2 regions of the Lactobacillus sp. ESL0791 genome follow, and region 1 is predicted to be linked to the other one. Evidence: riboswitches for the same ligand, from Rfam matches in the RefSeq annotation. Region 1 holds a riboswitch; the other holds the start of a gene.

Region 1 (4,214 bases):
CGGTTAACGGTGATGAAGCAACGGCGCCATGTTCGATTACCCGCCCCGGGCCGGCAAGATAAGCTTTCCGGCCACCTTCAACTGCTAAACGAAATGCCTCAGCCATCAGCGGAATATTTTTGGCGGTGGCCATTGATGTATTAGCCATGATTGCATCAGCCCCCATCTCCATTGCTTCAGCAGCCTGGCTCGGACGACCAATTCCGGCATCGACGATAATCGGCACGTCAATTTCATCAATCAAAATTTGAATCAGTTCTTTGGTTGCCAAGCCTTTGTTGGTTCCAATCGGAGCAGCAAGCGGCATAACAGTTGCTGCTCCCGCAGCTACTAACTGGTGAGCGGTATTTAGGTCTGGTAAAATATACGGCATAACAATAAAGCCTTCTCCAGCCAAAACTTTTGTTGCCTTGACCGTTTCAGCGTTGTCCGGCAGCAAATATTTTTTATCGGGAACGACTTCCAGCTTGATAAAATCGCTGCCGCTTAATTCTCGGGCCAGCCTGGCAGTCCGAATTGCTTCTTCGGCGTTTGTTGATCCCGAGGTATTCGGCAGAATCGTCACACCTTTAGGAATATAATTTAAAATATTTTCTTTAGCTGTGCTGGTCCGCCGCAGGGCCATTGTGATAATCTGTGCCTTAGCATGTTTAACGGCGGCGTCGATTAAATCATAAGAATACTTTCCCGAACCTAAAATAAAACGGGACGAAAAAGTATGTCCGGCAATTGTCAATAAATCTTCTTTTTTCTCATCTGTCATAATTTTTTCTCCAAATTCTTTTTAAAATTATTAAAGTTCAGCTACACCTAAAAGCAGCTGCACAATCACATTGGCTTCATGTCCCGCACAAATCATGACGCGCGGAGCCATCAACCCCTCACTACCTAACGATACCCGATCACCAGCTAAATAAACGTTGGGAGCAATTTTGCTTGTTTTAATCGCATTGGCGCTGTGGATTCCAGCCATACCCGAGCCCATTACTAGGGGTTTATGCGGAAAAATTGTCTGGGCAGTTTCTAAAAGCATCGCCTTAGCTGCGGGATCGTCAAAGGCCTCACAGATAATATCGGCATTTTCAAACAGCCGCTGTACATTATCCTGCATAATTTTTTCCTGCACTGCCATGACATCCACAAACGGATTGACTTCCTGCAAATTTTGCTTCATTGCCGCTACTTTGGGCATCCCCACCTGGCTAAACTTAAACTGTTGACGATTGAGGTTGCTTAATTCAACCGTATCAAAATCAATCAATGTCAAATGCCCGACACCAATACGGGTTAATGCAAGTGCAATATTGGTGCCCAAACCGCCGCAACCTGCAATCACAACATGAGCTTGCGCGAGCTTGGCCGTTGACCCTGCAACGTTTCTGTCTTTCATCTCCGCATACACATCTTCAAGCGGGATTCCCTGCAGCGTAATTTCTGTTATTTTCTTCATCGCCTAACCACCACCAACAAAGGAAATTACCTCAACCTTATCATTTTCACGCAAAAAAACTTGGTCAAAACTAGCTCGGTGAACAATTTTGCCATTGAGTTCAACAACCAAATTATCAATCGGTGCTTTGCGGTCAGATAAAAAAGCAGCAACTGATTTGCCAGCCAAATTTTTTTCCTGCTTACCATTAACAGTAACCAAAAAATAACCCCCTTCTTCGCTTACTGAAGAAAGAGGCTATTACGTTTTTATCTTTTAACTAAAATAGGCTATCCTTAGTTAAAGGATAGCCCGAAATTAAAATCAATTAACAGTCGCTCTTCCTTCGGTAGTACAAACTACATCAGGTTCGATGGGTATAATCTCAGTCAATTATGACACCCCAGACGAACTTTAAATATTTAACTAAAGTAGGTATAACAAATTATTTATCAACTGTCAACAACAAAATAAGCGATTTCTTTGATAGCGGTATTTACTCTTTTGACTAAAATACAGAAACAGTTTGTTAAAACTGCTTGCAAACAGTAACTATATATCAAGTTATTGATAGTAATTCCTTTACACAGTTACTTTCTGTCATTGCAAATAGTGAGACTTTTTCGCTATAATTAACTTGCAGAAGTTTAGAGGGCGGTGGCTGTTTTCTAGAAAGGAAGAGATGCTTATGGCACGAAATCTGTTTAGAAAGAGTCCCCTGCTTGTCTGTTTACCAGGCCATCAGCTTAATGCTGGATTTTGGCACGTTGCTTATAGCCCTTGTCGTTTTGTTCGACAAGCACAACAAGAAGTAGACATGAAAAGACCGTCCCACTTTATAACTTTGGCGAGTTATAGGACGGCCTTTTCAGTCTAATATAATTGCCACCGCCTTTTAAGCGGCTGCTAAAGAGGTTGCGGCTTTTATATTGCCGGACCTCTTTTCATTTACAAGTATAACATGATTGTGAAGAAAACCAAGCAAAACTTCCTTCTTAACATCAGAATAACTAATATTGATCTTATCATCACCAACAGTTAAAAAACAAATATTTTTATAAAGTGAATTCTTAGTAATTTTGCTATTAAGTATATTAACATTAAGCTGACCTGCTATCTCATACAGATAACTTTCGAACTTTACTCTGTAAAAAATTATTTTTTGTAAATGTAACACTAGCAATGCAAAAATTTTACTTCAAATTAATATTAGCCTGACGAAACAGTTCTCGCCGCATCTCTGCCGGAGTTTGGTGGTAGTATTCATTGAATTTTTTATAAAAAAACGATTTGCTTGAATATCCTACCCGGCTGATAATTTCCTTCAAAGAAATATTGGGCTGAGCCAATAGATTGCGTGCTTCCTGCATCCGGCGTTCATCAACGTGTTCGACAAAACTTTTTCCCGTTTTCTGCTTAACCAGATTGGAAAAATAGTTAGGATTAAGCGCAAAATAATTAGCCGCCTGCGTCAGCGTCACGTCTCTAAAATGCACATCAAGATAGTGATCAAGGGCAGTTCCGGCAAATTTATTATGGCTGAGAGCAATTGAACTAAGCAGGCTCTGTTCCTGCAACGAAAGAATCACCACAGTCGTAACTTCGGCAACAATCAAGCTGCGAACAAACACTTCGTCATTCAAATAATCGTTAAGCAGTTTCTGCATTAATTGGGATGGCTGTGAAACCTGCGTATTTTTAAACAGCAACAAGCCATCCTGATTTAACTTGGTCAGCAGTTTGGCAATAATTTCATCTTCGCGTGCACTTTGATAAACTAAATTTTCCAAAAAACTCTGATAATTAAAACTGGGCTTAAACTTTATTTTGGCTAAAATTGTTGCCGCCGGTTGCTTAACCACCTCATATTCTTGGCGCGGATTAAACAGCAGCAAATTGCCCGCCCCTAAAGTGAGAATTTTGCCATTTACCTTAATATTAGCAGTCCCCTGCACCTGATAGAAAAGGGTGGCAGTATTAGCACGATACCGATGAATCCCAGCGTTATGATTTTCAAGGTAGACGCTGAACCAGTCAAAGGCTCGCGTTCCAGCGAGCAGGCGCAGCTCATTGACATCATTACTTGCCTTTAAAACGCTTGTCAGATATTGGTTCAGATTTGTCATCGGTTTGGGCCATCTCCCTATTTTTCGTCAATTCTATTTTCCTTATTATATTACAAATTAGGCGATGCGTACGCTTTCTTCATAAATAGACAAACTAAAATGTTTCATGTAGAATTAAGGCAACATAGCGGGGTGCTGATACGGCTGAGAGATACCCATTGAACCTGATTTTGGGCAATGCCAAACGAAGGGAAAAATGATTGAACTTCTACGCCGTCAAGCAGCCCTTGACGGTTTTTTATTTGGTAAAGAAAATGGCAGTAATAACTAGTAAGAACTTAACTTTTTCGTATGATGACAAAACTAACATTTTAGACAACCTGACCCTCAGCATCCCCAGCGGCAAGTTTTCCCTTTTAATTGGGCCGACCGGCTGCGGCAAATCGACCTTTTTAAAATTGCTAGCAGGACTTTACCCCAAATACGCCGGGAAGGTTAGCGGCAAGATCGATGTTGGTGGTCTAACACACGCGATGATGTTTCAAAATGCTGGCGAACAGTTTACGATGCGGACGCCGCGTGAAGAAATAATTTTTGCATTAGAAAATTTACGGGTTTCTAAAGAAGATTATCAAAAACGCCTTATCCAAGCCGTTTCTTTCGCCCAGATTGACGACCTGCTTGATCAAGCAATTGTCACCCTTTCCGGCGGGCAGCAG
Region 2 (4,214 bases), 1.4 Mb from region 1:
GCAATACGCTGCCGGAGGTGGCTGACATGTCGATTGATGTTGGTTCGAGTTCGCGCGAAGAAACGATCAATGATTACAAGATTGATACGGGCTGCCCAATTTTTGTCGACGTGAAGTGCGAATACAACGATAAAAATGGTCTCTTCTTTGGCAAGGATTTCGATGACCGCTTTGGTGCCGGCGCTATGGTCGCTATTTTAGATGAACTAAAAGGCGAAGAAACCAATTTTAACGTGGTTGGCGCGCTTTCCAGCCAGGAGGAGGTCGGCCTGCGCGGTGCTTATGTGACCACGAGAAAGATTAAGCCTGATCTGGGAATTGTCCTTGAATCTTGTCCAGCGGATGATACCTTTACACCTGCCTGGCTGTCCCAGACAGGCCTAAAGCGGGGACCAATGATCCGCGACATGGATACGTCATTTTTGCCGAATCCGAAATTTGAGCAGTATGTCTGTGACTTGGCCGACCAAAATAAGATTCCTTACACACGGTCCGTTAGAACCGGCGGCGGCCAGGACGGTGCGGCCATGTATTATGAAAACGGGGCACCAACCGTCGTCATTGGCATTCCTGTTCGTTATGAACATTCACCGTATTGCTTTACTGCATACGAAGACTTCAGAAATGCGGTTAAGCTAGCAACGGCTATTATTCGTGACATGACCACGGAACGACTTGCCGGCTTCAGTAAATTTAACTAAATATAAATAATATTTGTAAAAATTTAAAAAACGAGTAAAATATAGTTTCGAAGAAATAATTGAATGACAGAGAGCATTCGTTTTGGAGGAATTGAATATGGATACTACTAAGCAGCACAATCATGTACTAACTAACGACCAGAAGTGGACCATTGCGTCAACTTCATCAGGTTTTGCGTTGGAAAACATGGATGTGCTTTTTTTATCGTTTGCGATGAGTTCGATGATTGCCGAGTTGCACCTGTCAGGTGGCGCTGCGGGTCTGATTTCATCGGTTACCAACCTGGGAATGCTGGTCGGCGGTATCGCCTTTGGCATCTTGGGCGATAAAATCGGCCGGGTTAAAACTTTTAGCCACACGGTAATTATTTTTGCGGTGGCAACGGCCTGCATGGCTTTTGCCAATAATATTTATCTAATTTATGCCCTCCGTTTTCTTGCCGGTATCGGTGCCGGCGGTGAATACGGGGTTGGTATTGCTTTGATTGCTGAAAGCTTTCCTAAGAAACAGATTGGGAAAATGACCTCGATTGCGGCAGTCGGCGGTCAGGTTGGTGCGATTTTGGCTGCGCTGATTGCGGCCTGGGTGATTCCGACTGCCGGCTGGCATATGCTCTTTTTGGTGGGCATTGTACCGGTTGTTTTGACAATCTTTATCAGAAAGCACCTGCACGAAAGTGCGCAATTTTTGACTGCGCGTTCTGAAGAAAAAGGTTCACTGCTGTCTAATGTTGCTAAGAAGATGTTCGCTACACCGAAATTAACCTTCCAAAGTCTTGGTCTGATGCTGATGATGACGGTGCAAATTGCCGGTTACTTTGGCTTGATGAACTGGCTGCCGACGATTGTGCAAAAACAGTTGCACTTAAACGTTGCCAATTCCAGCTTATGGATGATTGCCACAATTGTTGGGATGAGCATCGGCATGATGACCTTTGGTTCAATCTTTGATTACTTTGGTCCGCGGCGGGCTTTTGGCATCTTCCTAATCGGTTCCGCCATCATGGTTTATACTTTGAGCCTGGCAACTAACATGGTGACCCTGCTTCTGATTGGGGCAGTTGTCGGTTTCTTTTCCAACGGAATGTTCGGCGGCTACGGTGCGGTCATCAGCCGCCTTTACCCAACGGAAATCAGGTCCAGTGCTAATAATATTATCGTGAATATCGGCCGGGCAATCGGCGGTTTTTCATCGGTGGTTATTGGCATTCTGATGGATCACTATAATTTGACGGTGGTCATGGGTTTCTTGTCAGCCCTTTACATCATCAGTTTTATCGTAATGATGAGTCTGCCAGGGCTGAAAAAGCTGGCACCGGTCAAAGGCTAAAACTTTTTTAAGCTGCCGTGATAACTGTGGTATAATAAATTGAATTTATAAAAAATAGATCACTAGGGGTGCAATACCAAAGCTGAGACAATACCCTTGGAACCTGAACGGGACAATACCTGCGCTAGGGAAGTGTTTTAATGGTATTTATTTAACTCCTTCTGATTTATTAATTGATAAAATTAGAAGGAGTTTTTTATGTTTACGAGATCTTCAAGGTGGAATGTTAAATCAATTATCTTGGTGGCACTGATTGGAATTATCATGGGTATTATTTATACTTACGGTTTTAACGGCGCGTATAACTGGATAAAATTATTGCTGGTTCCAACTGGTTTTGCTCCAGTGACGGACACTGTTTTCTCCGGCTTGTGGCTGATGGCTGCGCCGCTAGCAATGTATTTTGTGCCCACGGTCGGTTCGGGTACCGTTGGTGAGGTGCTGTCATCAATTGTTGAAATGGCAATCGGCGGCCAATGGGGCGCGCAAACAATCATTTCCGGCTTGATTCAGGGAGCAACCAACGAAATTGGCTTTTTCCCGAAAAAAGAACGTTACCAGAAATTTTCGTGGGCAAGCGTGCTCACCGGGGCACTTTTTGCCGGCCTAGGCATTTTTATCTCGTCGTACATCATGTACAGCTGGTATGCATTTTCCGTCACCGTTCAGATAACCATGTTTATCACCAACATGATTTCGGCAATATTGTTTGACGGTGTCTTAGTCAAATTAATTACAAATCTGTTTGATAAAACTTTAAAACCTAAAATTGCTTAACGAAGAGTATTTCTTAGATTACACTAAAAAACTGCGGCAGCTGCCGCAGTTTTTTTAATGTCTATTGTTCTTTTTGATTTAAGATGGAATGCATTTTGGTGGTCAGCATGTCAATCGCCACATTGTTTTTACCGCCCTCGGGGATAATAATATCAGCATAACGTTTGGTCGGTTCGATGAACTGGTTATACATTGGCTTGACTGTTGCCATGTATTGCGTAATTACGGAATCAAGCGAGCGTCCGCGCTCGTTCATGTCGCGTTCCAGCCGGCGGATGAAGCGAATATCGTCGTCGGTGTCGACGTAAACCTTGATGTCCATCAGGTCACGAATTTTCTTGTTAAACAGGACCAGAATTCCTTCCAGTATGATGATATCGGCAGGTTCGATATGTTCTGTCTGCTTGCTTCTGGTATGCGCCTTAAAATCATAAATCGGTCGCTCAATTGCCTGATAATGTAAAAGCTGGTTGAGCTGCTTAGTTAAGTAGGGAACGTCAAAAGCATCGGGATGATCGTAGTTAATCTTCATGCGTTCTGCCATTGAAATTCCTGTGTTGTCTTTGTAGTACGCATCTTGGGTCATAATCATGATGTGTTCGTTGGCGTTCATCTGCTCGGCCACTTTATGCGCAATCGTGGTTTTGCCGCTGCCGGAGCCGCCGGCAATGCCGATGACAACTGGCTTCTTAAGTTTTACCATTTCAGCTTCCCCTCCACTTAACTCAATTAATATTTTACTTTAGTTTGCATAGAATACCAATAGCTTATAAAAGCAGTTTGACATTTTTTCGGGAGAATTGAAAAAATTTTACAAATGATTAGCTTTAAGAGGCGAAAAAGTTAACGAATTTTGCAATTATTTTATTAAAAGATAGTACTTAGCGTTAGAATTAGTGGTGAAAGCGATTGATAGCAGCGGAGGCTTGCAATGCTCAAAAATGAAATTCTCAATTATCTTAAAACGCAAACTAAAACAATTGATTTAGCAAATCTTGGTGAGGAATATACTGCCAGTGGGATTGCTAAAAGATTAAAGGCAAAGCGTAATACCGTCAGCGTGTATTTAAACCAGCTTGCGAACGAACAAAAATTAGTCAAGATTGATTCCCGGCCGGTGTATTTTTTCCATAAAGCAGAATTTGAAAAAGTAAATTATCGACTGCCGCAAAATGTCTATCAGTCAACTGCGCAGGTGCAGCAGCAAAATGAACGGGAAGATATTTTAAAAACTTTTACTAAAATTAATCCCAGCTTAAAAGAAAGTATTGAACGCGTCCGAGCAGCAATTTTATACCCTAACGGCGGGTTGCCGCTGTTGATCACGGGTGAGAGCGGAACCGGTAAAAGTTATTTGGTGAGTTTGATTAATCGTTTTTGCCGTACGCATAAGTTAGTTTCTCATT

What was found. Region 1 has a riboswitch for thiamine pyrophosphate ahead of thiS (sulfur carrier protein ThiS). Riboswitches for the same ligand answer to the same signal wherever they lie in the genome.
Region 2: another riboswitch for thiamine pyrophosphate. It lies ahead of PT285_RS07485 (ECF transporter S component); the one in region 1 lies ahead of thiS (sulfur carrier protein ThiS).

What each region holds. Positions count from the first base shown of each region.
Region 1 covers NZ_JAQTHU010000001.1:123,147-127,360, reverse strand. Annotated here, with positions in the region: gene PT285_RS00660 (thiazole synthase) at 1-763, opposite strand, end outside; gene thiF (sulfur carrier protein ThiS adenylyltransferase ThiF) at 794-1,450, opposite strand; gene thiS (sulfur carrier protein ThiS) at 1,454-1,651, opposite strand; TPP riboswitch at 1,753-1,845, opposite strand; gene PT285_RS11395 (hypothetical protein) at 2,179-2,244, shown strand; gene PT285_RS00640 (AraC family transcriptional regulator) at 2,623-3,555, opposite strand; TPP riboswitch at 3,674-3,766, shown strand; gene PT285_RS00635 (ATP-binding cassette domain-containing protein) at 3,810-4,214, shown strand, end outside.
Region 2 covers NZ_JAQTHU010000001.1:1,528,560-1,532,773, reverse strand. Annotated here, with positions in the region: gene PT285_RS07495 (M42 family metallopeptidase) at 1-701, shown strand, start outside; gene PT285_RS07490 (MFS transporter) at 799-2,031, shown strand; TPP riboswitch at 2,086-2,179, shown strand; gene PT285_RS07485 (ECF transporter S component) at 2,230-2,808, shown strand; gene udk (uridine kinase) at 2,870-3,511, opposite strand; gene PT285_RS07475 (sigma 54-interacting transcriptional regulator) at 3,740-4,214, shown strand, end outside.